DNA from 3 places in the Diaphorobacter sp. JS3050 genome. Region 2 is predicted to be linked to each of the others. Evidence: predicted binding sites of a transcription regulator. Region 2 holds the regulator's gene; each other region holds the start of a gene.

Region 1 (10,048 bases), 1.8 Mb from region 2:
CGCGCAGGCCCCGGCCTGGGGCGCAGGCAGGCGCGACAGCAGCGTCTGCACCAACGTCTGCGCCTGGGAACGCGTGAGGGCGCCCACGATGCTCACCCGCGCATGGCAGGCCTGCAGGTACTGGGCATGGAAAGCCTGCAGATCGGCCGGCTGGATGTTGTTCAGTGTCTCGGCCGTGGCGCGCTGGCCGTAGGGGTGGCCGCCGAACACTGCGGCGTTGAAGGCCTTGCTGGCCACGGTGCCGGGGCGTGTGTCGGCCTCCTTGATGGCGGCGCTCCAGCGCGCCCGCTCGCGCTGCCACACGTCCGGTGCATAGCTGGGCTGGCCCAGCTGGCGCGCGGCCAGACGCGCGGCACGGTCCAGCAAGTCGGGCTCGGTCAGCGATCGCAGCGAGAACGCCAGGCCGTCGCGCTCGGCGCCAGCCTCGAAGCTGGCGCCCAGGTCGGCCCAAGCCTCGCCCAGTTCGTTCTCGTCCATCGGGGGCTCGTTCGGCCCGCCCGCAGTCACGCCCTTGGAACTCATCAGGGCCGCCGCCGCAGCCAGGCCCGCCTGCGGCGCGGGATCACGGCGCGCGCCGGCATCGAAGTCGACCTGCACGTCCACCATCGGAATGGCCGGGCTTTCCACCAGCCACACGCGCGCGCCGCTGGGCTCGGTCCAGTGCTGGATGGGCAGCAGCGCCCACGCGGATTGGGTATAAAAAATGGCTCCAGCGCTTATCAACAAAGCGCGAGCAGCTATCGTTTTAAGAGTTTTGTACATCGCTGACACCTTGGCTCAATGCACGCGGCCACCGGCAGCGTCGGGTGCTGGGGCGGCACGCTTGGTGCCTGCCGCCACGGGCTGGGGCAGCAGCGTGGCAACGGTGAGCTGATCGTCGCCGAAGTAACGCGCCGCCACGGATTGCACCTGCTGCGGCGTGACCGCGCGCAGCAGCTTGAGCATGCGCTCGTCCGCGTCCAGCGGCAGGCCCTGCACCCAGTTGCTGCCCAGATCGCTGGCCTGGCTGTAAAGCGAATCGCGCGCGTAGATGGTGGAGGCCGCCCACTGCGTCTTTACGCGCGAGAGCTCGGCCTCGCTCACGCCCTCGCGCGCCACGCGGGCCACCTCGGCGCGCAGCGCCTCCTCGACCTGGGCCGAGGTCTTGCCCGCGGCGGGCACGCCGGTCATGAGAAACAGCGCCGGCCCGCGTCCGAGGATGGACGCCTGGCTGTCCGCGCCGTCGGCCACACGGTCCGCACCCTGCGTGAGGGCTCGCTCCAGGCGCGCGCCGTCGTAGCCGCTGAGCACGGCCGACAGCACCAGCAGCGCCAGGCCGTCACGGTCGGCATCGGTCATGTCCTCCAGGCGCGTGACACCCGGCACGCGGAAGGCCAGCGCCACGTAGGCCTGCTCGGCCGGCGCCTTGAAGGCGATGCGGCGCAGGCCCTGCTGCGCCGGCTCGGTGCGCGGCTTGCGCGCCGGCAGGGCACGTGCGGGAATGGTGCCGTAGGTCTTCTCCGCCAGGGCCAGCACCTGCGCCGGGTCCACGTCGCCCGCCACCACCACGGCGGCATTGCCGGGCACGTACCAGTCGCGGTAAAAGCGGCGCACGTCGTCGGGGGTCATGGATTCCAGATCGCTCATCCAGCCCACCACCGGGCGACGGTAGGGCGAAGCGATGAAGGTGGAGGCGAACAGCTGCTCGATGAGCGCGGCGCGCGGCTGGTCCTCGGTGCGCATGCGGCGCTCTTCCTTGACGACCTCGATCTCCTTGGTGAACTCCGCGTCGGGCCACTGGTTGTGGGCGAAGCGGTCGGATTCGAGCTGCATCACGTCGGCCAGCCGCCCGGCCGGGATCTGCTGGTAGTAGCCGGTGTAGTCGCGGCTGGTGAAGGCGTTCTCCTGCCCGCCCAGCGCCGCCACGCGGCGCGAGAACTCGCCCGGCGGCACGGCCTTCGAGCCCTTGAACATCATGTGCTCCAGCACATGCGCCACGCCCGAGGTGCCGTCCACCTCGTCCATGGCGCCTACGCGCAGCCAGACCATGTGCACCGCCGTGGGCGCGCGCCGGTCGGGCTGCACGATGAGCTGCATGCCGTTCTTCAGGGTGAATTGCTGCGCACCGCTGGCCGTGGTGGCCTGGGCGTGCGCCGCCGCGGCAGACGCAGCAGGTGGGGATTCATGCGCTGGGTTTTGCGCCCAGGCGTGCAGACAGGCCAGCAGGCCCACAAGGGTGATAGCGCGTTTCATAGAATGGCTGCGATTCTACGAACCCGCCAATGTTCAGTTTTTTCAAGAAGAAACCGCCCGCCCCGCCGAACCCGCCCTTGCACCCGAGGACGTGGCCAGCCCTGCGGCGCCGCCCGCGGCCGACGCCCCCGCCAGTGGCGGAGCATTCGGCTGGCTGCGCAAGCCCTTTGGCGCAGGCGCCACCAGCGTGGCGGAGCCGGCTGCCCCTTCGGCCGGCGCCCCCGCAGCCATCGACGTGCCCCTTGCCGTCCCCGAGCCCACCCCGAAGCCCGGGGGCGCACGCCAGGGCTGGATGGACCGGCTGAAATCCGGCCTGCGCAAGACCGGCAGCAGCATCGCGACCGTCTTCACGGGCACGCAGATCAACGACGCGCTGTACGACGAGCTGGAGGAAGCCCTGCTCATGGCCGACACCGGGGTGAAAGCCACACAGCACCTGCTGGAGGACCTCAAGCGCCGCGTGAAAGAGACCAAGACCACCGAGCCTGCTGCCGTAAAGGGACTGCTGGCCGATGCGCTGGCCGACCTGCTGCGGCCGCTGGAAAAGCCGCTGGTGATCGGCGAGCACACACCCACCGTGATCATGGTGGCCGGCGTGAACGGCGCGGGCAAGACCACCTCCATCGGCAAGCTCACCAAGCACCTGGCCGACCATGGCGAGAGCGTGCTGCTGGCCGCCGCCGATACCTTCCGCGCCGCGGCGCGCGAGCAGTTGGGTGTCTGGGCCACGCGCAACACGGTGGAGATCGTCAGCCAGGAAGGGGGCGACCCTGCCGCCGTGAGCTTTGACGCCGTTACCGCCGGCCGCGCGCGCGGCAAAGATGTGGTGCTGGTGGACACCGCCGGCCGCCTGCCTACGCAGCTGCACCTGATGGAAGAGCTGAAGAAGATCCGCCGCGTGGTCACCAAGGCCGATGCCAGCGCCCCGCACGAGGTGCTGCTGGTGATCGACGGCAACACCGGCCAGAACGCGCTGGCGCAGGTGCGCGCGTTCGACGACGCGCTTCAACTCACCGGCCTGATCGTCACCAAACTGGACGGCACGGCCAAGGGCGGCGTGCTGGCCGCCATCGCGCAGGAGCGGCCCGTGCCCGTGTACTTCATTGGCGTGGGCGAGAAAGTGGAAGACCTGGAGACCTTCAGCGCACGCGAATTCGCCCAGGCCCTTCTGACCTGAGATAGTTACTTACCCCCTGTGGGCGGATGCAGGCGGCATCCGCCAGCCATTGCTTCAACGCGGCGCTTGACCAGGCCCGGCTATCGAGGCCGGGTCCACCTGCTGCGCCACCCACAGCACATAGTCCTGCTCTGCCTGCACGGCGTGGGTGAGCAGTTGCGGCACTTCGTAGGGGTGCTGGGCACGCAGCCAGTCCCGCAAGGCGGGCGCGGCAGACAGCAGCGTCTTGCACACCAGCCGCCACTCTGCTTCCGCCTGCTGCACCCCCTGCCAGACATAGTGCGAGGTGATGGCCTCCACCTGCACGCAGGCGGCCAGGCGCGCCTGGACAGCGCCCCTGGCCAGTCGGTGTGCGGCGGCGGCGTCGCCCACGGTGGTGGTCACAACGGCGATCTGGGCGTCTGGGGAAGATGTCATGATCGAAGTCTGGCACAAGGCGTAACTGCACAACGGACCTTGACCGCGCGGGAAAGCAGCCCCACCTGCGTTTTAAGGGCCGTCGTTGCGCCTCTTGGTGGTTATTTCCTACATCCGTAGGGGAACTATGCCTTTAGCACTCTATCCAATGGAGTGCTAATATGATTTGCATGGAAGAAAGGACTACCGATATGGCACTCCAGACTGCAACCTCCGTGACGACCCTCTCGCCCGCGAACCCGTGGGCGCTGGTTCCCCCGCTGGGCAACCTGGACGCCTATATCTCCGCCGTCAACCGCCTTCCCCTGCTCACGCAGGAGGAGGAGCAGCGCTACGCGCGCCAGCTCAAGGATGACAACAATGTCGAGGCTGCCGGCCGCCTGGTGCTGTCGCACCTGCGCCTGGTCGTGTCCATCTCGCGCCAGTACCTGGGCTACGGCCTGCCGCATGGCGACCTCATCCAGGAGGGCAACGTGGGCCTGATGAAGGCCGTCAAGCGCTTTGACCCTGACCAGGGCGTTCGCCTGGTGAGCTACGCCATGCATTGGATCAAGGCCGAGATCCACGAGTACATCCTGAAGAACTGGCGCATGGTCAAGGTGGCAACGACCAAGGCGCAGCGCAAGCTGTTCTTCAACCTGCGCTCCATGAAGCAGGGCTTCAAGGCCGACGCGCTGGACGCCGACACGCACCGCGAAACCTTATCCGACCACGAGATCGACCTGGTGGCCGAGCAGCTCAACGTGAAGCGCGAGGAAGTCATCGAGATGGAAACGCGCCTGTCCGGTGGCGACGTGCTGCTGGACCCCGCTCCCAGCGACGACGGCGAGCAGGCCTTTGGCCCCATCGCCTACCTCGCCGACGCGGGCCATGAGCCCACCGCCATGATCGAGGCGCGCCAGCGAGACGCGCTGGCCACGGACGGTATTGCCGCCGCCCTGGACAGCCTGGACGCACGCAGCCGCCGCATCGTGGAGCAGCGCTGGCTGCAGGTGAACGACGATGGCTCGGGCGGCATGACACTGCACGAGTTGGCGGCCGAGTACGGCGTGAGCGCGGAGCGCATCCGCCAGATCGAGGTGGCCGCCATGAAAAAGATGAAGAAGGCGCTGGCCGAGTACGCCTGAGCCGTCGCCCAGCAGCCCGGATCGCGGGCAGATAATCCAGGCGCGCAGCCCTCAACGGCTACGCGCCTTTTTCTTTGCCGGCGGGGCAGCACCTGGCTGCCTGGCCCAGACTGGAGATCGCCACCCATGTTCCCCCACCCCCTCGCCCGCCGCGGCCTGCTGGCACTGGCCCTGGCTTCGGCCTGCGGCGCCGCCGTGGCCCAGAAGGATGCCGCGCCCGCCACCCCCGGCTGGCCCGCCAAGCCCCTGCGCATCATCGTGGGCTTCCCACCGGGTTCTTCGCCCGACCTGACGGCGCGCACCTTCTCCGAGCCACTGTCCCAGGCCCTGGGCCAACCCGTGGTCGTGGAAAACAAGGTGGGTGCGGGCGGCAACATCGGCGCCGATGCGGTCGCCAAGGCGCAGGACGGCCACACCATCGGCCTGTTCATCAACGGCAACCTGACGATCGCCAAGCTGCTCAACGCACACGTGCCCTACGACCCCGTGAAGGATTTCGCGCCGCTGTCGCTGATCGGCGTATCGCCCCTGGTCCTGACCGCTCCCGTGAACCAGCCCGACGTGCCCGCGGGCGCCGACGCACGCGCCTTCCTGCAGGCCGCGCGCACCGCGGGCGACCGCTGGAGCTACGGCACCCCCGGCGTGGGCACCGTGGGCCACCTGGGCACCGAGCTGCTCAAGGCGCGCACCGGCATTGCACCGGTGCACGTACCGTACCCCGGCTACCCGCAGGTAGCCACCGCCATGCTGGGTGGCCAGTTGCAAATGGCGCTGCTGCCGCCCGCGCTCGCGCAGGCCCAGGCACGGGCGGGCAAGCTGCGCCTGATCGGTGTGACCTCCGCGGGCCGCAGCACGCTGGCGCCCGAGGTGCCCAGCCTGGCGGAGGCCGGCGTGCGCGACTTCCAGCTGGAGATCTGGAACGCCTTTGCCGCACCCGCGTCCATGCCCGCCCCGGTGCGCGCACGGCTGTCCCGCGTGATCGGTGAGATCGCCCGCAGCCCCGAAGTGCGCGCCAAGCTGTTCCAGCAGGGCTGGCAGGCCATTGGCTCGTCGGCCGAGGGGCTGGCCAACCGGATCCAGGCCGATACGGCCACCATGAGCCGCGTCATCCGCGAACAGGGCATCCGCGCCGATTGACCGCGCACCGTCGCAGCGCGGCGGCCACGCCGGTAAGGGACGGCGTGGGGCGCGGCCTGCGGCGCGCAGTGCAGGCACTTGGTCCCAAACGTTGACCTAGGTCACGGGGCAGGACGGCCCCGCCTTGCACACTCTCCGCCAATCCCCAGCACTCCGAGGCCGTTGACCGGCCCTCCGCGAGGCGCTACGGTATTCATAGCTTCCACCGCTTGCCAGACAAGCGCTGAAGCCCATTTTGGCTTGTACTCATGACCGACCATCCGTCCTCCGGCGGCCATACCTGCAACGACTGCGCCTGCCAGCAGCAGTGCCTGCTGGGCCGCCTGGACCCGCAAACGCGCGCGGGCTGGCGCGGGCACCTGACGGAGCGGCGCTTTCGCAAGGGCGAGATGCTGCAGCGCCAGGGCGAGAGCATCCACAGGGTGCAGGTGGTCAAGATCGGTACGCTGCTGGTGCAGCGCCGCGGCGACGATGGAGTGGAGCACCCCGTAGGCATGGCGGGCTGCTGCGAGGCCCTGGGCGCCCCCGCGCTGCTGCAGCAGCCGGCGGACCTGTCCTACGTGGCGGTCACGCCGGGGCGCGTCTGCCAACTGGACCTGGCGCCCCTGCTGGGGGCGGGCCGCCAGTCCCAAGGCGAATTCCTGCTGGAACTGGCGCGCGAACAACTGAACGCCAACGCGCGCCTGGCCGACTGGGGCCGCATCGCCCGCATCCGCGGCGTGGTGGGCCAACTGGCGGGCGCGCTGCTGCAACTGGCCGAGCTGCAGCGCAGCACGCTGGTGCGCCTGCCCAGCCATACGGTGCTGGCTGCCCTGCTCGCCACCACGCGCGAGTCCGTGGCGCGCGCCCTGGCGCTGCTGGCGCAGGAGCAAGGCGTGCTGCGGCGCGACCGCTGGCACTGCGAGATCCAGCGCGCGCCGCTGCTGGCGCTCACGCGCGGCGGCCGCCGCTCGGCGGCCAACCTGTACCAGGCGCGTGCGGCTGCGCGCACCACCCCTGCGGCGCAAGCGCCGGTGCACGCCGCGCTGTAAGCCAGCGTCGCTGCCTGCACCTCAGCCCAGCGCACCTTCCGCCGCCACGTCGGCACCGGCCGCGTACAGCAGGGCCACGTCGTCGGGCGCCAGCGCCTTGGCAAACAGCCAGCCCTGGTAGCAGGCGCACTGCATCTCGCGCAAAAACTGCAGCTGCTCGCGCGTTTCCACGCCCTCCACGACCACCCGCAGCCCCATGGTGTGCGCCAGCGCGACCACGGCGCGCACCAGCGTGGTGTCGCCTCCGCTGGCAGGCACGTTGCGCATGAATTCCCGGTCCACCTTGATGTGCGACACCGGCAGGCGCTTGAGGTAGGCCAGCGACGAGTGGCCCGTGCCGAAGTCGTCCAGCGCCACGGCCACGCCCAGCGCGCGCAGCTCGTTCAGCACCTGGCAGGCCTGCTCGGGGTCCGCCAGGGCTTCGGACTCGGTCACCTCCAGTTCCAGCAACTCGGGCGGGACATGGTGGGTGCGCAGGTTGCGCGCCACCTGCTCGACGAGGTCTGTCTGCCGCAGCTGCTGGGCGGACAGGTTCACTGCCACGCGCAAACGCATGCCCTGGCGCTCCCACGCCGCGATCTGGCGACAGGCCGCGGCCATGACCCAGGCGCCCAACTCCAGAATCAGTCCCGTGGCCTCCGCCACGGGCACGAAGCGCTCGGGCGACACCTCGCCCAGCTGCGGGTCGTGCCAGCGCAGCAGGGCCTCCACACCCACCATGCGGTTGGTGGCCACCTCGACCTGCGGCTGGTAATGCAGCGTCAGCCCGCCGTAGGCCAGGGCCAGCTTGAGCCGGTCGTGCAACTGGATCTTCTCGGCCATCTTGCGGCCCATGGACGGGGCGTAGAACGCGAAGTTGGCGCGCCCGCGGTGCTTGGCGTGGTACATGGCCATGTCGGCATAGCGCAGCAGCGTGGCGGCGTCGCCCGCATCCTGAGGGCACAGCGCGATGCCCATGCTGGCGCCGAAGTTCAGTTCGAACCCCTGCACGCGGCAGGGCACGCACAGCGCCTGCATCAGCCGCGCGGCCACGCCCTCGGCCTGCGCGGCGCTGGCCACCCCGGGCAACAGCACGGTGAACTCGTCGCCGCCCAGGCGCGCAAGGATGTCGCCCGTGCCCAGCGCACCCCGCAGGCGCCGCGCCACCTCCTGCAGCACCTGGTCGCCGGCGGCATGGCCGTAGCCATCGTTGATGGCCTTGAAGTCGTCCAGATCGAGCAGCAGCAGCGCGAAGGGCGGGCTTTGCGCTGCCGCCTGCTCCGCGATCGCCTGTTCCAGCCGCTGGCCGAACGTCCAGCGGTTGAGCAGGCCGGTCAGCGTGTCGTGCGTGGCCTGGTAGTGCATGCGCGCCTCCAGGCGCCGCAGGTCGGAGACGTCGCGCACAAAAGCCACCACCGTACCCCCGTGGGAGGAGGAATGGCCGAGGGCGATGTCCACCGGCACCTGGCTACCGTCGCGTCGCTGCAACCACAGGTCGCGCCCCATGCCCATGGGCCGGCGGCTGGGAGACTGGTGGTAGCGCTGCATATGCTGGCCATGCTCGGGCCGCGCGTGCACCGGCACCAGCAGGTCGATGGACTGGCCGCACAACTGCGCGTTGGTGTAGCCGCTGATGGTCTCCATGAGGGCGTTGACCATGAGGATGCGGCCCTGTCGGTCGGCCAGCACGATGCCGTCGGGCGCCGCATCCATGGCAGCGCGCTCCAGCGTTCCCGCGCTCAGGCTGCCGATGCGCTGCAGGAAGGCCGCCGCACTGTCGTCGGCGGCGTCATCGGTCCGATGGGGCGGCGGGTGCGTCACGCCGTCCTCGGACCGGGGGCGGGCGGCAGGGGCAAAGGAATCCATGGCGCGTCGGTAGGGCGTCGGTAGGTTGAGGCCGTGGCCGGCGCCTGCGCCATCACCGTCGATGCGCCTGGCGCCCAGCCACTGTGCACTCTAGGCAGGCGCGACGCTCTCCTGGCGCCTATCGCCACCCAAGGTGACGCACACGTCAATTCAGGCCCTACGGGCAATGTGGTTTTTGCCACACGCCAGCCCCTGGGCGCGTGGAGCGCGTGGAATCAGCGGGTTTCGTCCAGCAGAGCGCGCACGTCGGCCGCCAGGCTCTGTGCCCCACTGCCGTAGCGGTGGTACACGCGCAGGCGGCCGGCAGGGTCATAGACATAGCTGCCGGCGGAATGGTCCATGGTGTAGCTCGTGGGGGTCTGGCCCTCCACGCGCTTGTAGTAGATCTTGAAGTCCTTGGCCACGGCGGCCAGTTGCTCGGGCGTGCCGCGCAGCGCGAGGAAGCTGGGATCGAAGTTGGCCATGTAGGCCTTGAGTACCTCGGGCGTGTCGCGCTCGGGGTCCACGCTGACGAAGATGCCTTGCAGCTTGTCGCCGTCCGCGCCCAGGGCGCGCTTGACGTCGGCCAGTTCGGACATCGACGTGGGGCAAACGTCCGGGCATTGCGTGTAGCCGAAGAACACCACCACCACCTTGCCCGCGAAGTCCTTGAGGCTGCGCGGCTGGCCGTTGTGGTCGGTCAACTGCAGGTCGCGCGCGTACTCGGCACCCGTGAGGTCCACCCCCTGGAACTTGGGCGCCTTCGGAGAACATGCGGCAAAAGTGCCTGCAACGCCCATCCAGAAAGCGCCAGCAGCTATTTTTTTCAGAGCATCACGTTTATCCATAAGCTTGCTTCACAGGAGGTAGTGGTCCACCAGCAGCGCCGCGAACAGCAGGCTCAGGTGGATCAGCGAGAAACGAAAGGTCTTGCGCGCCAGCGTGTCGGAGTAGTCGCGCCACAGCCGGAAGCCGTACAGGCAAAAGCCCGCGCTCAGCACCACGGCGGCTGCAAGGTAGATCCACGAACTCATACCGTACACGAAAGGCATGAGGCAGCCTGCGAACAGGATCAAGGTATAGAGAAACACCTGCAGGCGCGT
Region 2 (10,048 bases):
TGGGCGTGCAGCTCATTCCCCAGGCCGAACTGGGCGTGGGCGAGGCCGAGGAGCCGTTCCACACCTTCGTCGAGAACGCACTGGCCAAGGCCCGCTTTGCCAGCGCCCACACCAGCCTGCCCGCGCTGGCGGACGACGCCGGCCTGTGCGTGCAGGCCTTTGGCGGTCAGCCCGGCGTGCAGACGGCCTACTACGCCACGCAGTTCGGCTACGACAAGGGCGACGCCAACAACGTGCGCGCGCTGCTGGAGCAGATGCAGGGCATCGACGACCGCCGCGCCGCGATGGTCAGCACGCTGGTGGCCGTGCGCAGCCCGCAGGACCCCGAGCCACTGATCGCCGTGGGCCGCGTGGCCGGCGAGATTGCACGCGCGCCGCGCGGCACGGGCGGCTTCGGCTTTGACCCGGTGATGGTGCTGCCCGCCTTCGGCAAGACCTTTGCCGAGCTGCCGCCCGAGGTGAAGAACGCCCACAGCCACCGCGGCCGCTCATCGCGCCAGATGCTGGAACTGATGCGCGAGCATTGGTTTGCCGGAACCTCAGAAAGGTGAGCGGTTAGCGCTTGCCAGATAAGGGTTTCAATGTCTTTTGATGCTGAAACGGTTGTCAGGCAAGCGCCAGCAGCTATGGTTTTTAGACTCGTATGACCATCCCCATCCTCCCTGCCGCGCAGTCCGGCGCGCCGCTGCGCGACGTGCAGCACTACATGCGCCCTGGCCTGCTGCAGCTGTCCAGCCTGCCGCCGCTGTCGCTGTACGTGCACCTGCCGTGGTGCCTGCGCAAATGCCCGTACTGCGACTTCAACTCGCACGAGGCGCGCGGCGGCGATGGCGGCGTGCCCGAAGCGCGCTACATCGACGCCCTGCTGGCCGACCTGGAGGCCGCCCTGCCGCTGATCTGGGGCCGCACGGTGCACAGCATCTTCATCGGCGGCGGAACGCCCAGCCTGTTTGCGCCCGAGTCCATCGACCGGCTGCTGGGCGACATCCGCGCGCGCCTGCGGTTGGACGCGGGCTGCGAGATCACGCTGGAGGCCAACCCCGGCACGTTCGAGAAGGAGCGCTTTCGCGCCTACCGCGGCGCGGGGGTCACGCGGCTGTCCATCGGCGTGCAGAGCTTCAACGACCGGCACCTGCAGGCGCTGGGCCGCGTGCACAACCGCGCACAGGCGCTGGCTGCCGTGGAGGAAGCGGCGCAGGCGTTCGACACCTTCAACCTCGACATCATGTACGCCCTGCCCGGCCAGACGCCGGCCGAGCTGGACGAGGACATGCGCACCGCGCTCGCGCTGCAGCCGCCGCACATCTCCATCTACCACCTGACCATCGAGCCCAACACCTACTTCGCCAAGTACCCCCCACCGCTGCCCGAGGACGACGCAGCCTATGCCATGCTCGACCGCATCACAGAACTGACGGGCGCGGCAGGCCTTGCACGCTACGAGGTATCGGCCTATGCACGCGAGGGCCACCAATGCGTGCACAACCGCAACTATTGGCAGTTTGGCGACTATCTGGGCATTGGCGCGGGCGCGCACAGCAAGCTCAGCTTTGCGCACCGGGTGGTGCGCCAGGTGCGCCTGCGCGATCCGCAGCTCTACATGGCCGGAGCACTCGCAGGGCGCGCCATCGCGCAAGACGACGACGTGCGCCGCGCGGACCTGCCGTTCGAGTTCATGCTCAATGCGCTAAGGCTGCAGGAGGGTTTTGCGCTGCAGGACTTCACCGCCCGTACGGGCCTGGCGATCACGGCCATAGCCGCTGGCCTGCAGCAGGCCGAGGCGCAGGGCCTGATCACGCGCGACATGGAGCGCGTGCGTCCCACACAGCGGGGCTTTGACTTTCTGAGCGACCTGCAGGCGCTCTTCCTGGCGGACTGAGCGGGCGCCGAAAGCACACCGACGAAGCGCGCCCGGCCACAGCCACGCATGCTTCGTCGGCGCCACACTCTTGCGGCTGATCAGCCGCAGCGCACGGCAATGATCTTGCCGCTGGCGTCCACCTCCAGGTTGAGACGCTGGCCGTCGAACTCCTTGGTGATCATCTGGCCCGGGCGCAGCACGCGCGCCAAGCGCGCGCCGGAGCGCACGCGCGCGTCCTCCACCACCTTGGCCGTGGCATTCTTACCCACCGCCGCCTGCGCACCCTGGGCGTTGCATTCACCGCCCACCGGGGCCGTGCTGGCGCCAATGGGCGCGGGCGCCGGGCTGCTGCCCGGTCCGATCGACGAACAACCTGCCATCATCAGTCCTACCACGGCCACGGCGCCGCCTGTCTTTAAGAAATAACGCATGCCTGTTGCCTCCTGCTCCGAAAAATGCAGCACCATACCGCAGCCGCGGTGCACGGGCCGTCACCATCGGTAACCCGGCACGGCAGCGAGGGGGCTAGCCCTCGCGGTGCTTTTGCACGCTCAAGCTGCCATCGGCTTCCAGGAAGAGGTAGCGCATGTCCTTCCTGTCGCAGTCGGCCTCGCGCAACGCCCGCTCGACGTCGTTCTCCGATACGCGATGCCGCTTGCGCACCGTGTCAAAGACATGCCCATTGCGCCCCAGCAGGATCGCCTCGCCCTCCAGCAGTTTCTCGGCCATGCGAAAGCGGGCCGTGAGTACCCCCACCAGGATGTTCAATCCGATCAGCACCAGGCAGACGATGAGACCGCCCCACAGCGACTGGTCCTTGCCCGTCATGGACGGACCCGCGGCCTCGCTGACCAGCATCACCACCAGCAGGTCGAACGGCGTGAATTGCCCGACGGTGCGCTTGCCGCTGACGCGCATGAGCGCCAGCAGCAGGCCGTAGACCATGGCGGCGCGCAGCACCAGCTCCGCGGCGGGTAAGTCCAGGTTGAACATGGCGGTCGCTCCGGTCAGTCAGCGTGCAGCCGCCCGTACCGCAGGCCGTACGGCGCACTTGAACACCTCATGCAATTGCCGCAGGGCCCCCGTCTTGCGGTGTTCCGATTCCGCGGCGGTGCAATCCGACGGCACCCACACCTTGTAGCCCAGCATGCGCGCATCGGTGGCCGTCAGCATCACGCACATGTCGGCGGCCAGGCCCACGATGATCAGCTGCTCGGTCTGCATCTTGTCCAGCAAATGCTGCAAGGGAGTCGAATGGAACGCCGAATGCTGTGGCTTGAGGATCACCAGATCCTGCGGCGCGGGCGCAAGCAGGCAGGCCGTGAGAATGTCACGGAAGTCGCTGTGCCACGTGCCGTAGTTGTCGTTGGCATAGATCGCCGTGACCCCGCGCCGCGCCAGGCGTGTCTTCAACCGCGCAATGGCGTTCGCGGCGCGTACCGCTCCCGGCAGCAGGTCTGCCGCTGTAGAGAAATTCAGCGGATTGATCACATCCACCAACAGCAGCACGTGTTTGCTGCGCGGCAGCGGCGTGCGGCGCAATGCGGCGGGGCGCGCCACGCAGCCTCCTCAGAGCATCGCGTCGCGTTGCTGCTCCGCGCGCGACGCGCCAATGGCGGTCTCCACCTGTTTGACCTCTTCCGGCGGAGGCAGCACCGCCGGCATGCCCAGGCTTGCAATCCACAGCTCGCGGCACCAGCCCTTGGTGTGGTACAGGTGGTGATCCTCGTCTTTCTCCACGCGCTCGTGGGCATCTTTCAGGGCGCGACCGACATCCCCGGTCGCCACCTCTGCCACCTTGCCCAGCAGTTCCCAGTTGGCGTGGTCCTTGGTCTCGGCATGCACCACGCATTCACAGGCGACCAACTGGGCCTGCGCAGGATTGCCGGCCTGCCGGGCCAACTCGATCGCCTTGACCAGCGAATCGCCGATGTGCTTGACCACCAGGCGCGAAGGCACCACCTCTTCGGGGTCAATTCCCAGGTTTTCGCAGGTCGTGCGTACAACGTTCTGGTGCGATAGCGTCTCGTCGAGGTAGCCCTCCCATTCCTTCTTGAGGTCTTCATTGGTCGCGCAGTCGATCGCTGCGCGGTACACCTGCTCACCACCCAGCTCGGTTTCCATCATCTGCAACAGCAGATCCTTGAGCTGGGCTTCGTCATAACGTGGCTTGGGCATGGGTCTTCTCCAGGTTGTGGGGTTGGAATGCAAGAGAAGCCCATGGTGTGAGGCGGACCGGTCCCGCGCCGTAGGCAACGGCCTATTTGCGCGTAGTGCAATTTCCGAACAAAGCAGTCGCGCAGCCGACCGCTGTCGCGTTGATCGCAGACGAAAAGACAAAACCCCGCTATCAACGCGATAGCGGGGTGTGACATTGGGGTCAGGTAGTGCTTGAAGGACTGGTGCCGACAGCAAGCCGGCGCGCCATGCGCGTGGCATTCACTGTCCGGCGCGAGAACGAGCTTTGAAAAGGTGGATGGTTTCGCCGCGTGCGAGCATATCAACCAACTGGGCGATTCGTCTGGCGCGCGTTTCTGCTTTCACGGCTGTCTGGATGCGCCACAGTACTGCGTAACGATTGGCCGCATTGATCGTTGCAAAGAAGGCTTTTGCCTTTGGAGCGATTTCCAACGCGGCCAACAGATCCTCGGGTACGGTAGACGTACGAGCGCTGTCGTAAGCCCGTGCCCAGCGCCCATCGGCCTTGGCCGCTTCGATCTGGGCGTAGCCAGGCGCCTGCATGCGGCCCGCCACTATGAGTGCCTCGACCTTGTCGATGTTGGCTTTCGACCAGATGCTGCGCGCGCGCCGCGGCGTGAAACGCTGGAGGTAGTGCTGATCGTCGAGGGCTTTTTTCTGACCGTCGATCCAGCCCCAACAGAGTGCGATTTCCACCGCCTGGGGGTAGGTAACGCTGGGTTCTTGAGCGCCCTTTTTCGCGATCTTGAGCCAGAGGCCGCCCGAAGCGGCATGGTTCTTCCTCAACCATGCATCGAAACCCTTGGCGCTCTTGAACGAGGCCGGGGCAGATTCAAGTTGAATGCTGGATCTGGCGACAGTCATCGATCAGAGTGTGCCCCAAGAGCGCCGCTTGTCGTTATGGCCAGAGAAGCTGTGAGCTGCAGGCCGTGCCGCCGCACCCGTTGGCTGCCAGGTGGCGCAATCCCCTGGCGCAGTCCAACGCCCCTTCTCTCAGCGCCGACGCGGATACGCCCCGGACAGCGGAGCATGCGTTTTCATCAGTTCAACCATCCAATCCATGAACACCCGCAGCCGAGCGCCCACATGACGGTTGGGAGGAAACGCGATATACAGCGGCATCGGCGCAATGGACCAGTCCTCAAACAGCGGCGCCAGTTCACCCCGCGCCAGATGAGGCGCTGCCATGTACTGAGGCAACCAGAGCGCTCCCAGACCGGCAACGCCTGCCGCCAGGTAGGCATTGCCATCGTCGGTGGCAATCGCGTAACGGCCCATCACGCGCACTTGTTCGTCACCGCGGTGCAATACGCAGGATAAGACGCGTCCGGTGCTTGATCCCAGAAAACCCACGATGTGGTGCGGTGCGGCCTCCAGGTTCTTGGGGTGCAAGGGCATTCCGGCATTCGCCAAGTATGTAGGTGCCGCATACAGCCCCATGGAAAGATCGCCTACATGCCTTGCCACAAGCGAGGCGTCGCCCGGCTCACCTCCCCGCACCACGCAATCGACGTTTTCATCGATCAGATCGACCACTCGGTCACTTACACCCATGTGCAGCTGGATGTCCGGATAGCGCGCATGGAATGCAGCAAAAGCCGGAACAAGGACCATGCGTGCCAGAGGGCTGGGCACGTCCACCCGCAGGCGGCCTTGAGGCGCGCTTGAGGCACTGGTCAGACTGGTCTCTGCATCATCCAGGTCACCCAACAGACGCACGACACGCTCGTAATAGGCGGCACCTTCGGCTGTCACGTTCACTTTGCGGGTGGTGCGGTTCAAAAGCCTGACCCGTAAACGCGCTTCCAACTGCTGCACAAGCTGAGTTACCGTAGTTTTGCTCATGTGCAGCGTTTGAGCGGCCTGGGTAAAGCTGCGTGTCTCTACCACGCGAGCAAAGGCCACCATAGCGTCGAAACGATCCATCGAGGTCAGGAGATTGTCCGGATTTTGCAAACAGTGTTGATGATACTTTCCTGTTTATCCGAACAGATCCCCTGTCTACAGTGGATTCTTTTAACCAATGAAAGATGTCTCATGCCTCCACGCGACGTTGTCTTCCCTCCAGGCCGCCAAGCTCTTTACGAGAAGAACCGCTACTCACCAGCGGTCCGGTCCAACGGCTTTCTATTCGTCTCGGGCCAAGTGGGCAGCCGCGCAGATGGCACGCCAGAGCCCGATCTGGAATCTCAAGTCCGCCTTGCCTTCACTCACCTGAACGCTGTGCTGGAGGCAGCCGGGTGCAGCTTTGACGACGTAGTCGACGTGACGGTGTTCGTAGTGGATCCCGAGAAGAATTTCGAGCGCATTTGGCAGATCGTGCCGGACTATTGGGGCAATGCCCCCTATCCCACGCTGACCGGTATCGGCGTAACCTGGCTTTACGGCTTCCAGTTTGAAATCAAGGTAATCGCGAAGCTGCCAAGCTAAACACTGAGTCCTTGGGGAAAGGCTTTGCCCTTGGAGTCTTTGCGATCCAGGCCAGAGAGTCGGTCGTCGCGGTACTTGGCGATCAGTTCGGGTGTCAGCGCGGCCAACGAATACTCGCCGGCATCGAGCTTCGGGGAAAAGTCCAGCGACCAGAGGTCGATCGACAGCGATGGGTGAACTGACGGCAAGCCACCCAAAACCATTGCCTGATGGCTACATAAACCCCAAAAGAAAAAATCCCGCTACCGTACTGATAGCAGGATTTCCTTTATCTACTTGGTAGGGCGTGTTGGACTTGAACCAACGACCAAAGGATTATGAGTCCTCTGCTCTAACCAACTGAGCTAACGCCCCAAGGGGTGCGCTGCCCTGCCTCGTAGGCGGCGCAGCGGCGCGTATTGTAGGGGCTACTTCCGGTGGCTCAGGGCGTTGGAGACCAGCTTGGAGGTGATGTCCACGATCTGGATCATGCGGTCATAGGACATGCGCGTGGGGCCGATCACGCCCAGGGTGCCCACCACCTGACCGTCGACCTCATAGGGTGCACTCACCACGGACAGCTCTTCAAATGGCACCACCTGGCTCTCTCCACCAATGAAGATGCGCACCCCTTCTGCCCGGCTGGAAATGTCCAGCAGGCGCAGGATCTGCGTCTTTTGCTCGAACAGGTCGAACGCACGGCGCAAGTGGCTCATGTCGCTGGAAAAATCGCTCACGGACAGCAGGTTGCGCTCGCCCGAGAACACCACCTCGTCCTGCGACCCGGACATGGCCTCCGAGCCCACGCTCACCGCGGCCTGCATCAGCGCCGCGATTTCTCCGCGCAGCTTGTCCACCTCCAGCTTCAGGCGCTCGCGCACCTGCTCCATGGTGAGGCCCGCGTAGTTGGCGTTGAGGAAGTTGGCGGCCTCCACCAGTTGCGACTGGGAGTAATCGACCTCGGTAAAGATCACGCGGTTCTGCACATCACCGTCGGGCGAGACGATGATCACCAAAAAACGCTTCTCGGACAGCCGCAGGAATTCGATGTGGCGAAACACCGAGGCGCGCCGCGGCGCCATCACCACACCCACGAACTGCGACAGGCTCGACAACAGGTGGGCGGCGTTGGCGATCACCTTCTGCGGCTGCTCGGGCATGAGCTGGACTGTCGGCAACTGCTCCTGCTGCACGGTGAGCATGGTGTCGACGAACAGGCGATAGCCCTTGGCGGTGGGCACACGGCCCGCGGAGGTGTGGGGGCTGGCAATAAGCCCCAGGTCCTCCAGGTCTGCCATCACATTGCGTATGGTGGCGGGCGACAATTCAAGCCCTGATGCCCGCGACAAGGTTCTGGAGCCGACTGGCTGCCCCTCGGCTATGTAGCGTTCCACCAAGGCCTTGAGTAACAACTTGGAGCGGTCATCAAGCATTGAATCATTTTAATGATGTAATTTCTGCATGAAGCCCATCTTCCGCCGCGTTGCAGTCATAGGCAAATACCCGGGGCCTGGCGCCGTTTCAGCGTCCGACAGCGCACGGCAGATCATCGAGAGCATTGCCCAGTTCGTTACCCAGCAGGACTGCGAGTTGACGCTGGAGGCCGAAACCGCCGCCCACACGGGCCTCACGCAATACCACACGCTGGATGTGGAGGGTATCGGCCGGCAATGCGACCTGTGCCTGGTCGTAGGCGGCGACGGCACCATGCTGGGCGTGGGCAGGCGGCTGGCCGGCTACGGCACGCCGCTGGTGGGCATCAACCAGGGGCGGCTGGGCTTCATTACCGACATTCCGCTGGAGGGCTACCAGGACGCGCTCACGCCCATCCTGCACGGAGACTACGAAGAAGACGTGCGCCCGTTGATGCAGGCCTGCGTGATGCGCGGTGGCGAGTGCGTGTTCGAGGCGCTGGCCCTCAACGACGTGGTGGTCAACCGCGGCTCCACCTCCGGCATGGTGGAGCTGCGCGTGGAGGTGGACGGCGTATTCGTTTCCAACCAGCGCGCCGACGGCCTGATCGTCGCGTCGCCCACCGGCTCCACGGCGTATGCCCTGTCTGCAGGCGGCCCGATGCTGCACCCATCGATCCCCGGCTGGGTGCTGGTGCCGATCGCGCCGCACACCCTGTCCAACCGGCCGATCGTGCTTTCCGACGCGACCGAGGTGGCCATTGAGGTGGCCGGCGGGCGCGACATCAGCGCCAACTTCGACATGCAGTCGCTCGCATCGCTGCAACATGGCGACCGCATACTGGTGCGCCGTTCCGCGCACCGGGTGTGCTTTCTGCACCCGCGCGGCTGGAGTTACTTTGCCACCCTGCGCAAGAAGCTGGGCTGGTACGAGGGAGGTTCCTGACCATGGCCCTGAGGCGGATCGCCCTGAGCGATTTCGTGATCGTGCGATCGCTCGAGCTGGACCTGCATGCCGGCTTCACCGTGCTCACCGGTGAAACCGGTGCCGGCAAGTCCATCCTGATCGACGCGTTGCAACTGGTGCTGGGCGCGCGTGCCGACTCCGGTGTGATCCGCGAAGGCGCGCAGCGCACCGACGTCTGCGCCGAATTCGACGGTGGCACCGTCGCGCTGGCAGCCTGGCTGGACGAGGCAGGTTTTCCGCGCGACGACACGCTGCTGCTGCGCCGCACCGTCGATGTGCAAGGCAAGAGCCGCGCCTGGATCAACGGCATCCCCGCCACGGCAGCGCAGATGCGTGCCGTGGGCGAGCATCTGCTGGACATTCATGGGCAGCACGCCTGGCAGAGCCTGACGCGGCCCGACGCCGTGCGCGGCCTGCTGGACGCCTATGCCGGCGTGCAGGTGCAACCCTTGGCCGCGCTGTGGACGAGTTGGCGCGACGCGCAGCAGGCGCTGACCCACGCCCGCGCTGCCCAGGACACGCTGCAACAGGAACGCGAGCGCCTGCAGTGGCAGATCGGCGAAGTGGACAAGCTGGCGCCGCGCGATGGCGAATGGGAGGAACTCAATGTCGAGCATGCGCGACTGTCCAACGCCCAGTCGCTGCTGGACAACGCCCAGGCCGCCCTGAGTGTGCTGGAGGACGAAGACGCGGGCGGCGCGCTGCGGGCCCTGGCGCAGGCACAGCACCTGCTGCAGGACTACGAGCATGTGGACCCGTCGTTTCGCACCATGAATGAGGTGCTGACCTCCTGCATCGCCCAGGCGGGCGATGTGGCGCACTCTCTGCAAAGCTACCTGCGCCACGCCGAGCCCGACCCGGATCGGCTGCAGCAGCTGGACGCCCGCGTATCGCAGTGGATGCAGCTAGCGCGCCGCTACAAGCGCACCCCACCCGAACTACCCGCGCTGCTGCAAGACTGGAAGGACACGCTGCACCGTTTGGACAGCGCCACTGACCTGGCCGCATTGCAGGCCGCCGAGCAAGCCCATGGCGCCGCTTACCAGAAGGCCGCACGCGCCCTGTCGCAAAAGCGCGCCAAGGCTGCGCCGCAACTGGCGCAGGCCATCACCCGCGCCATGCAGGGCCTGGGCATGGCGGGCGGGCGCTTCGAGGTGCAACTGGACAAGGCCGAGCCTGGGCCGCACGGCATCGACCAGG
Region 3 (10,048 bases), 160 kb from region 2:
TTCTTTCAGATGATCCACCAGGGGCCCGACACCGTGCCCGTGGAGTTCATCGCGCTGCGCGAGCCGGGGCGTGATTTGCCGGACCAGCACCCGCGTCTGGTGGCCAACGCTTTGGCCCAGGCCCGGGCGCTGATGATGGGGCGGCCCGAAGAAGCCGACGGCCACAGGCGCTTCAGCGGCAACCGGCCGAGCACATTTCTGGTGCTGGAGCGTCTGGACCCGGCGTCGCTGGGCGCGCTGATCGCGCTGTACGAGCACCGCGTGTTCACCAGCGGGGCGCTTTGGGGCATCAACAGCTTCGATCAGTGGGGTGTGGAACTGGGCAAAGGCATCGCCAAGGACCTGGAGCCGCGTCTGGCCACGGGTGATGTGCAGGGGCTGGACCCGTCCAGCGCGGGGCTGTTGCGCCGTCTGGCGGCCTGAAACGGGGTGCGCTTCCCGCTCTGACGGGGCTCAGGCGCGCGCTGCCTGGGGCATGGCCGGCGCATCATCTAGAGGCGCCGGCTGGAGTTCTGGAGCCAGGGCGACCCGGTTGCGGCCCTGGTCCTTGGCGGCGTAGAGCGCCTGGTCGGCACGCTCCAGCGTTTCCTGGGGTGACGAATGGGGCAGGTGCAGCGCCAGGCCGGCGGACATGCTCAGGCGCAGGCCCGGCGGTGCGTTGGGCACGGGCAGGGCAGCGATGGCTTCGCGCGTGCGCTCCAGCAGGGTCTGGGCGCTGCGTGGTTCGATGTCGCTGAGCAGCAGCAGGAACTCGTCGCCGCCCCAGCGCGCCAGCACATCGGTTTCGCGCACATTGGCGCGCAGGGCGTCGGCGAACACCCGCAGCACATGGTCACCCATGGCGTGGCCGTGGTGGTCGTTGACGCGCTTGAAATGGTCCACATCGATCATGGCGAACAGCAACGTGCCCTGCCCGCGACGGCGCCGCCGGCACTCCAGCTGGATCAGCTCGACCATGGCGCGGCGGTTGTACAGGCCCGTGAGCTCGTCGCGCATGGCCAGCGCCCGGTTTTCCGCGAGGGCTTCGGCCAGCGCCACACGTTGTCGGTCCAGGCGCTGGCGCATCTGCTGCACGCGCAGGTTCACCACCATGCACCCGGCCAGCACGATCAGGATCATGGCTGCGTAGGCGCCATCCATGACGTCAAAAGTCGTTCCGTAGAAACGCGGCGAGACGACCACCGCCACCGAGAACGCCGCCATCGCGTAGAGCCCAATGCCCACGACCTGGCGCGGCGACAGGCCCAGCGCACCGAAGAACAGGATCATGGCCAGCATGGAGGGCACCACGCCGCGGCCTTCCCCTGCCAGCACGTAAGCCACGGCGCCGCTGGTGATGGTCCACGCCATTTGCACCAGGGTCAGGGACGGATCGCGCAGCCGCTCGGACCAGCCGGTGCGGATCAGCAGCGTGATGACTGCGAGCCCCCCCACCGAAAGCGCCGCCCACCACCGCACAGCGTCCAGGTGGTGGTTTGCGCTGGGGTGGTGCAGAAACAGCATTACCAGGGCGCTGGAGCTCATCAGCAGCAGCGCGAGCAGCGCCATGCCGACGCGCACACGCCGGTAGGGGTCGCGGGAGAGGATGCAGGGAAAGAGACGGCGAGGGGTCGTGTGCATGGCGGAGGCTCCTGCGAAGGGCCGTGCGATGGCGGTACGGCCAGAGTGAACCGCTAGCAATGAATTACTAATATTTACATATAAATACAATTATGCGAGGAGCGCAAAGCTTGCTTTTGCGTAGGGGTATTGGGGGACGGCAGGCCAGATCCGCGCGCGGTGCGCCGCGGAAGGTCACCCGCCACACACGCAGGCGAAAAAAAACCCGCAAGCACTGCTTGCGGGTTGGGTGCTGCCTGCGCCTTCAGGGCGCAGGCAGGGTCCTGGCAATTACATGCCCATGTCACCCATGCCGCCCATGCCGCCGGGCATGGCGGGGGCTGCGGACTCGTCCTTCGGCGCCTCGGCCACCATGGCTTCGGTCGTCAGCAGCAGCGAGGCCACGGAAGCGGCGTTCTGCAGGGCCGTGCGGGTCACCTTGGTGGGGTCGAGGATGCCCATTTCCAGCATGTCGCCGTAGGTGTCGTTGGCTGCGTTGAAGCCGTAGTTGCCCTTGCCGTTCAGCACTTCGTTCACGACCACCGACGGTTCGCCACCGGCGTTGGCCACGATCTCGCGCAGGGGGGCTTCGACAGCCTTCAGCACCAGCTTGATGCCGGCGTCCTGCTCAGGGTTGCCGGTGGACAGGTTGCCCACGGCCTGCTTGGCGCGCAGCAGTGCCACGCCGCCGCCGGCCACGATGCCTTCTTCCACGGCAGCGCGGGTGGCGTGCAGGGCGTCTTCCACGCGGGCCTTCTTTTCCTTCATCTCGACTTCGGTGGCAGCGCCCACCTTGATCACGGCCACGCCGCCGGCCAGCTTGGCCACGCGCTCTTGCAGCTTCTCACGGTCGTAGTCGCTGGTGGCTTCCTCGATCTGGATGCGGATCTGCTTCACGCGGGCTTCGATGTCGGCAGCGGCACCAGCACCGTCGATGATGGTGGTGTTTTCCTTGCCCACTTCGATGCGCTTGGCCTGGCCCAGGTCGGCCAGCGTCACCTTCTCCAGCGTCAGGCCCACTTCCTCGGCGATCACCTTGCCGCCCGTCAGGATGGCGATGTCTTCCAGCATGGCCTTGCGGCGGTCGCCGAAGCCGGGCGCCTTCACGGCCACGACCTTCAGGATGCCGCGGATGGTGTTCACCACCAAAGTTGCCAGGGCTTCGCCTTCGACATCTTCAGCAATGATCAGCAGAGGACGGCCAGCCTTGGCCACTTGCTCCAGCGTGGGCAGCAGGTCACGGATGTTGCTGATCTTCTTGTCGAACAGCAGCACGAAGGGGTTGTCCAGGATCGCGGACTGCTTCTCGGGGTTGTTGATGAAGTAGGGCGACAGGTAGCCGCGGTCGAACTGCATGCCTTCCACGACTTCCAGCTCGTTTTCCAGGCTCTTGCCGTCTTCCACGGTGATCACGCCTTCCTTGCCCACCTTGTCCATGGCGTCGGCAATGATCTTGCCCACGGACTCGTCGGAGTTGGCGGAGATCGAACCCACCTGGGCGATTTCCTTGGAGGTCGTCGTGGCCTTGGACTGCTTCTTCAGCTGCTCGACCAGAGCCACGACAGCCTTGTCGATGCCGCGCTTCAAATCCATCGGGTTCAGGCCGGCGGCCACGTACTTGGAGCCTTCGCGCACGATGGCCTGGGCCAGCACGGTGGCGGTGGTCGTGCCGTCACCGGCGATGTCGTTGGTCTTGGAAGCCACTTCCTTCACGAGCTGCGCGCCCATGTTCTGCAGCTTGTCTTTCAGTTCGATTTCCTTGGCCACGGACACGCCGTCCTTGGTCACCGTGGGGGCGCCGAACGAGCGCTCCAGCACCACGTTGCGGCCCTTGGGGCCCAGGGTCACCTTGACCGCGTTGGCCAGGATGTTCACGCCTTCAACCATGCGAGCGCGGGCTTCGCCGCCGAACACTACGTCTTTTGCTGCCATTTTTGGCTCCTACAAATTTGAATCAAATGGGCTGCCAACGCTGATCTATCAAGCGCAGGCAGCTATGAAAAATGAGTTGACCAGAAGGGATTACTTCTCGACGACCGCGAACAGGTCGTCTTCCTTCATCACCAGCAGCTCGTCGCCATTGACCTTCACGGTCTGGCCGCTGTATTTGCCGAACAGCACGCGGTCGCCGACCTTCACGTTCAGGGCGATCAGCTCGCCCTTGTCGTTCTTCTTGCCAGGGCCAACGGCCAGCACTTCGCCTTGATCGGGCTTTTCCGCAGCGTTGTCGGGGATCACGATGCCCGAGGCGGTCGTGGTTTCGCTTTCGATACGTTTGACGATCACGCGATCGTGCAGGGGGCGAAGATTCATTGCATCTCTCCTGATAATAAAAAGGATTGCGACATCAAACAACGCGCCCTCAACGCGGGCGCAGGGAACTGACACAGCGGTGTTGTTAGCACTCATCTGTTTCGAGTGCTAATGATAGAGGCATTCGTGACAGTTTCAAGGCCGCAGTGTCGACAGGGCCTGCGATCAAGGTGCGGGAGTGCGGAGGGCAGCCGCACTTCCCCGTCCGCCTCAGTGGACTGTGAGGCGCAAGAAGTGGTCCAGCATGTGAAAGTGGTCTTCAAAGAACGCTTCTTCCATGCCCGCGAGCCGGTCGATGGCCACCCACTCGGCATGCGCCGCGTCGTCAGCCGCCTGCACCGGGGGCAGCGGAGCGTCCTGCAGGTCGAAGTAGTGCGCGTGGGTGATGGTGCGGCCGCGTTGGCTGCGGTCGGGATGGTCGAACACCGTCACGCTGCGCAGCGCCGCGCGCAGCGTGGCCTCGGGCAGGGCGCAATTCGTTTCCTCTGCCAGTTCACGCAGGCAGGACTGCCACAGCGTCTCGCGTTGTTCGATGAAGCCGCCGGGCACCGCCAGCAGGCCACGCCCTGGTGCGTGGGCGCGGCGGATGAGCAGCACGTGATCCTGGCAGCGCAGTACCGCGTCCACGGTCACGAACACGGGCGGGTAGGGCGCCGTTGCCCAGGCGGCGCGGTAACCGCGCAGCATCTGCCATTCCTGCTGCAGTGTGGCGAAGTGCGGCGTGTGGGCGAATTGCTCCAACAGCGCTTGCGTGGCGGGCGGCAGCATGGGCGCCAGCGGCTGCAGCGCATGGGCCACGGTGGCGGGTGTGGCGCCGAAGTAGGCGTCGCGGATGGCGGTCGCGTCGATGCGGCCCTGGCGCTCCATGCGTATCAATTCCCAGCCCGGAAAGGCGCTGAGGTAGCTGCTCGTGGCGTCCTTGAAATGGCCGACCAGCCCCACGCGCGCCTGCGGCGGGCTGTGGCGCGCCACCGCGTTGCGCACGGCTTCCACCCACACCGCCTCGTTGTAGTAGTCGCGCACCGGCAGCACGGTGAGGCGCGTGCGGTCGCCCTCGGGCAGAGCACCGCGCAGCATGGCTTCGCGTTCGTGCCAGGTGAACGGGTTCTTGGGTGTGCGCGCCTGGAAGGCCGAGCCGACGATGACGATGACCTGCCGCGCCTGCACCAGCGCTTCGCGCAGCAGGGCGAGATGGCCGGTGTGGACGGGCTCGAAGCGGCCGATGAGGATGGCGGTGTCGTACATGCGACGATTCGTGTGTTCTCAAAAAAGTGAGCTGCTCGCGCTTGATGGATAAGCGCTAGAGGCAAATTTCGCTTGAAGTCGCCAGCCGTGCACCCTGGGCGTGCATCGCCTCCAGGAAGGCCTCATGCTGCGCCTCGAAGCCGGCCACGGGGCTCATGCAATCGGTGAGCAGCACCAGGCGCCGCGGGCTCCACCCGGGGTGCAGGCGGGCCAGGTGCTGGATGATGTGCTCGGTGGTGGCGCGCACGCAGTGGCTGCTGGCCTCGCCTGCGATGAGCAGCAGGTCTGCGCTGGCCAATTGGTCCAGCAGCTGGGTGTTCAGGGCGGTGTGCGGGTCGGCCGCGTCGGGTACTTCGGCCTGCACAGCGCTGTAGTGCTCGGTCCAGGGGCTCATGCCCTTGAAGACGGACTGCACGGCGCGCACGCGATGCGCCTGCCAGTCGCTGCACGCGGCCAGCACGTCGGTATGCACGCCATGGCCCCAGCTGCCGATTTCGCAATGCACGGGCCAGACCATGAGGGTGTAACGGCCCTGGGTTTCCAACGTGTCCAGGTAGTCCAGTGTGCGCGCCAGCGCGGCAGGGTCACGCGGCGCAAACGCACCCGCGCGGACCTGCGCAGCGGTGATGGCGGTGAAGGGCGCCACCGCGCCCCCGTCGCTGCGCTGCCAGTAGGCAGGGTGCGCCACGTCGTACCGCTGGTGCGAGTCGAGGGTGACAGTGATGTGGTCGATACCTGCTCCCTGCGCGCGGATGAACGCTGCCAGGCGCTGCATGTCCGCATGCGCGCCGGGAACGGGCAGCGCCGGGGCGGTTACCGCGCCGCTATGGGGATCGCGCGAGTGCCACGCGGCGGGCAGATCGCAGAAGTCGTTCTGGGGATCGATGGCGAGCAGGTGGACGGTGCGGGTCATGGGGCGGATGCGAGCGTGCAGGGCCTGCAGTGTAGGCAACTGCGGGGCCGCATCCGGGCGGCACCGCTATTTGATGGCTTTGCGCGCGGCCCCGATACCCAGCAGCGCGAGCACCACGAACAGCACGGCCAATACCAGGAACACCACGAACAGCACCTTGGCGATGGCGGCCGAGCCAGCGGCCACGCCGGTGAACCCGAGCGCGCCGGCAATGAGCGAAATGATGGCGAAGATGATCGCGTACTTGAGCATGGGATAGGCCTCCTTGGGATGGGCCGCCGGCGGGTGCGGCGGCTGGGCATCAGAGTAGAGGCGCTGGCGCAGGCGCTCCGTCATCTGGCGAAACCGCAGCGTGTAGGAGGGTGTTGACAGTGCTGCCGGTTATCGCAGCACATGCAGCACCACGCCGCCGGCGATCGGTAGCAGCACGGCGCCCGTGCGTTCTGTGGCGGCCATCCGCAGAACCCATCCCAGGATGATGGCAACCGTCCAGGCGCTGTACAGCCGCTGCAGCACAGGCGGCGTGCCCGCCAGCAGCAGGAACAGGTGGGCGTGAACAGCGCATTCTCAGGCAGCCTGGACGCGGGGGCCGGGGGTGTATTGGAAAAAATGGCGTCTGCAAGGGCATACATGCGCGGCCTTGCCCAGCAGGGCATCGCTGCGGCCCTGCAGCAGGCCGCCGCCCTTAGCGCCGAGAATCTCCCGGCGCAGTAGCCACGCCTTCGCGCAACGCGTTGTGGAAGTGGCGCTGGTCCTCAAAGCCCAGTTCCTGCGCCACCGTGGCCGGCGCGCCTCCAGCGGCCAGCAGCGCGCGCGGCGTTGACATGCGCGCCTGCACAGGGTTACAAGCCGGCCGCTTGGTGCCACGCGGCGTACTGGTCTGCGTTCGTAACGCGGCGGGATATGAATTCCGCCCCCAAGCTCAGGGACTGCCTGGACGCAGACGCGGGGTTCATAGCCCCGCCGCTGCGCGCAGCGCCTGGGCTTTGTGCCGCAAGGCTGCCGCACCCGCTGGTGGGGGTCGCCGTGCCTTACAGCCCGGCCGCTGCACGCAGCGCGGCAGCCTTGTCCGTCCTCTCCCAGGTGAACTCGGGTTCCTCGCGGCCAAAGTGGCCGTAGGCGGCGGTCTTCGCGTAGATGGGGCGCAGCAGGTCCAGCATCTGGATGATGCCCTTGGGGCGCAGGTCGAAGTGCTCCTGCACCAGTTGGGCGATCTGGTCGTCGGGGATCACGCCGGTGCCCTCGGTGTACACGGTGATGTTCATCGGGCGCGCCACGCCGATGGCATAAGCCACCTGGATCTGGCACTGGCGCGCCAGGCCGGCGGCCACGATGTTCTTGGCCACGTAGCGCGCAGCGTAGGCGGCGCTGCGGTCCACCTTCGTTGGATCCTTGCCGCTGAACGCACCGCCGCCGTGCGGGCAGGCGCCGCCGTAGGTGTCCACGATGATCTTGCGGCCCGTCAGGCCGCAGTCGCCCTGCGGCCCGCCGATGACGAAGCGGCCCGTGGGGTTGATGAGGTACTTGGTGTCCTGCAGCCATTCCTTGGGCAGCACCGGCTTGATGATCTCCTCGATGATGGCCTCGGTGAAGCTGGCCTTCATCTTGGTGGCGGTCTCGCTCTGGTCCGGGCTGTGCTGGGTGGAGAGCACCACGGTGTCGATGCTGTGGGGCTTGCCGTCCACGTAGCGCATGGTCACCTGGCTCTTGGCGTCCGGGCGCAGGAAGGGCAGGCGGCCGTCCTTGCGCAACTGGGCCTGGCGCTCGACCAGGCGGTGCGCGTAGTAGATGGGCGCGGGCATCAGCTCGGGCGTCTCGTCGCAGGCGTAGCCGAACATCAAGCCCTGGTCGCCCGCGCCGGTGTTCAGGTGGTCGTCGCTGGCGTGGTCCACGCCCTGGGCGATGTCGTTGGACTGCTTGTCGTAGGCCACGAGCACTGCGCAGCCCTTGTAGTCGATGCCGTACTCGGTGTTGTCGTAGCCGATGCGCTGGATGGTGTCGCGCGCCACCTGGATGTAGTCCACGTGTGCGTTGGTGGTGATCTCGCCGGCCAGTACCACCAGGCCGGTGTTGGTCAGCGTCTCGGCTGCCACGCGGCTGCGGGGGTCTTGCGTGAAGATTGCGTCCAGGATGGCGTCGGAGATCTGGTCCGCCACCTTGTCGGGGTGGCCTTCAGAGACCGATTCGGACGTGAAGAGGAAATCGTTCGCCATTTGAATAAACTCCGTGTTGTCAGCATTTGGGCGTTGCCCAGAGCCTCATGGAGCCTCGGCGAACGCTTTAGCAGTTGTGTTTAACGTCGCCCTGCAAGTTGCTCATTTAACTCGGCGACGGCCGTCATTGTAATGTCATCCCTCTTTCGGCTCGTTTCCGCGCTGCCCTTGTGGTTGCTGCATGTCATTGGCGCGGCGCTTGGCTGGGTGGCGTTTTGCGCATCGCCCACCTACCGCCGCCGCTTCATCGACAACGCCGCGCGCGCGGGTTATGCCTTGCGTGACGTGCGTGCGGCCATAGCGCACGCGGGGCGCATGGTGGCCGAGGCGCCGCGTCTGTGGCTGTGGCCCGAGCCGCCGGCCTGCGAGATACGCGGGGCCGAATGCGTGCAACGGGCCTGGGGCCAAGGCCGCGGCATCGTGTTCCTCACGCCGCACATTGGCTGTTTCGAGTTGTCGGTGCAGGCGGCGGCGCGGCGCTGGTCGCCGGAGCACGGCCCCATCACCATCCTGTACCGGCCCGCGCGCCAGCGCTGGCTGGCCGAGGTGATGCAGACCGCGCGCAACCGCCCCGGCATCCAGGCCGTGCCCACCACGTTGCAGGGCGTGCGCCAGATGATCAAGGCGCTGCGGCGCGGCGAGGCGGTGGGCCTGCTGCCTGACCAGGTGCCGCCGCAGGGGCTGGGGGTGTGGTCGCCGTTCTTCGGCCGCCCGGCCTACACCATGACGCTGGCTGCACGCCTGGTGCAGCAGACCGGTGCGGCGGTGATCCTGGCGCGGTGCGAGCGCTTGCCACGCGGGCGCGGCTATGTGCTGCACCTGGAGGATTTGCCCCAGCCGCTGGCGCCTACACTCGACGCGGCCGTGCTGCAGCTCAACCAAGCCATGGAATACCTCATCCGCCAAAGCCCCGACCAATACCTGTGGGGCTACGCCCGCTACAAGCAGCCCCGCGCGGAGATGCATACCTCTGCCGGGGCCGATGCGCCGCCGGAGGGCCGCGCATGATGGCGCGCGCGGGCATCGCGCTGCTGAATCTGCTGGGTCGTCTGCCGCTGCCGGCGCTGCGTGCGCTGGGGCGGTTCATCGGCCGGGTGCTGTTCGTGCTGGCCGTGCCGCGGCGCAGGGTGGCGCTGCGCAACCTGGCCTTGTGCTTCCCGGAGGTGCCCGAGTCGCAGCGCCGCGCGTGGGCGCGCGAGTCCTTCGTGGTGTTCTGCCAGACCTTCCTGGACCGCGGCTGGTTGTGGTCGGGCTCCGAGGCGCTGGTGCGCAGTCGCGTGAAGCTGGTGGGCGCGCTGCACGAGCTGGAAGGCGACACGCCGACCATCGTCTTCGCGCCGCACTTCTACAGCATGGACGCGGGCGGCCTCGCCTTGCCGCTGAACACGCGGCGCGAGTTCACCTCGATTTTCGCCACCAACCCCGACCCGGTGCTGGACGCATGGTTCATGGCGGGCCGCCAGCGCTTTGGCAACGTGCGCATGCTCAACCGCGCCGACGGCGTGAAACCCATCATCTCGTGCCTGCGCAAGGGCGGGCTGCTGTACCTGCTGCCCGACATGGACTACGGCAGGAACGACTCGGTGTTCGTGCCCTTCTTCGCCATGCCGGACGCGGCCACCATCCCGTCACTGTCGCGCTTTGCGCGCCTGGGGCGCGCCAAGGTGGTGGCGCTGTACAGCCGCATGACGCCCGAGGGCTACGTGGCCGAGCTGACCCCCGCCTGGGACCACTTTCCCACCGAGGACCATGTGGCCGACACGGC

Evidence for each region. Region 2 encodes HrcA, which represses chaperone genes, less so after heat shock. Its sites were predicted from a motif close to TTAGCACTCNNNNNNNNNGAGTGCTAA; they were not measured.
Region 1: the regulator HrcA is predicted to act here: its motif matches at 3,960-3,986, upstream of rpoH (RNA polymerase sigma factor RpoH).
Region 3: the regulator HrcA is predicted to act here: its motif matches at 3,998-4,024, upstream of HND92_RS04730 (co-chaperone GroES).

Annotation. Positions count from the first base shown of each region.
Region 1 is NZ_CP053553.1:3,274,274-3,284,321, forward strand. Features, by position in the region: gene HND92_RS15720 (pitrilysin family protein) at 1-762, opposite strand, end outside; gene HND92_RS15725 (pitrilysin family protein) at 778-2,232, opposite strand; partial or broken gene ftsY (signal recognition particle-docking protein FtsY) at 2,262-3,409, shown strand; gene cutA (divalent-cation tolerance protein CutA) at 3,464-3,826, opposite strand; gene rpoH (RNA polymerase sigma factor RpoH) at 4,018-4,953, shown strand; gene HND92_RS15745 (tripartite tricarboxylate transporter substrate binding protein) at 5,080-6,090, shown strand; gene HND92_RS15750 (Crp/Fnr family transcriptional regulator) at 6,339-7,121, shown strand; gene HND92_RS15755 (bifunctional diguanylate cyclase/phosphodiesterase) at 7,143-8,966, opposite strand; gene HND92_RS15760 (SCO family protein) at 9,182-9,745, opposite strand; gene cyoE (heme o synthase) at 9,803-10,048, opposite strand, start outside.
Region 2 is NZ_CP053553.1:1,118,855-1,128,902, reverse strand. Features, by position in the region: gene rdgB (RdgB/HAM1 family non-canonical purine NTP pyrophosphatase) at 1-551, shown strand, start outside; gene hemW (radical SAM family heme chaperone HemW) at 644-1,879, shown strand; gene HND92_RS05580 (I78 family peptidase inhibitor) at 1,960-2,292, opposite strand; gene HND92_RS05575 (DUF421 domain-containing protein) at 2,387-2,854, opposite strand; gene HND92_RS05570 (cysteine hydrolase family protein) at 2,873-3,421, opposite strand; gene HND92_RS05565 (hypothetical protein) at 3,431-4,039, opposite strand; gene HND92_RS05560 (YdeI family protein) at 4,301-4,924, opposite strand; gene HND92_RS05555 (LysR family transcriptional regulator) at 5,054-5,986, opposite strand; gene HND92_RS05550 (Rid family hydrolase) at 6,098-6,490, shown strand; gene HND92_RS05545 (hypothetical protein) at 6,487-6,693, opposite strand; tRNA gene HND92_RS05540 (tRNA-Ile) at 6,768-6,844, opposite strand; gene hrcA (heat-inducible transcriptional repressor HrcA) at 6,898-7,902, opposite strand; gene HND92_RS05530 (NAD kinase) at 7,931-8,827, shown strand; gene recN (DNA repair protein RecN) at 8,830-10,048, shown strand, end outside.
Region 3 is NZ_CP053553.1:955,623-965,670, forward strand. Features, by position in the region: gene pgi (glucose-6-phosphate isomerase) at 1-423, shown strand, start outside; gene HND92_RS04720 (GGDEF domain-containing protein) at 454-1,620, opposite strand; gene groL (chaperonin GroEL) at 1,891-3,531, opposite strand; gene HND92_RS04730 (co-chaperone GroES) at 3,622-3,912, opposite strand; gene HND92_RS04735 (bifunctional nicotinamide-nucleotide adenylyltransferase/Nudix hydroxylase) at 4,123-5,157, opposite strand; gene HND92_RS04740 (cysteine hydrolase) at 5,213-6,070, opposite strand; gene HND92_RS04745 (DUF1328 domain-containing protein) at 6,137-6,322, opposite strand; gene HND92_RS19485 (hypothetical protein) at 6,452-6,586, opposite strand; gene HND92_RS04750 (hypothetical protein) at 6,756-6,896, opposite strand; gene metK (methionine adenosyltransferase) at 7,102-8,283, opposite strand; gene HND92_RS04760 (lysophospholipid acyltransferase family protein) at 8,416-9,291, shown strand; gene HND92_RS04765 (lysophospholipid acyltransferase family protein) at 9,288-10,048, shown strand, end outside.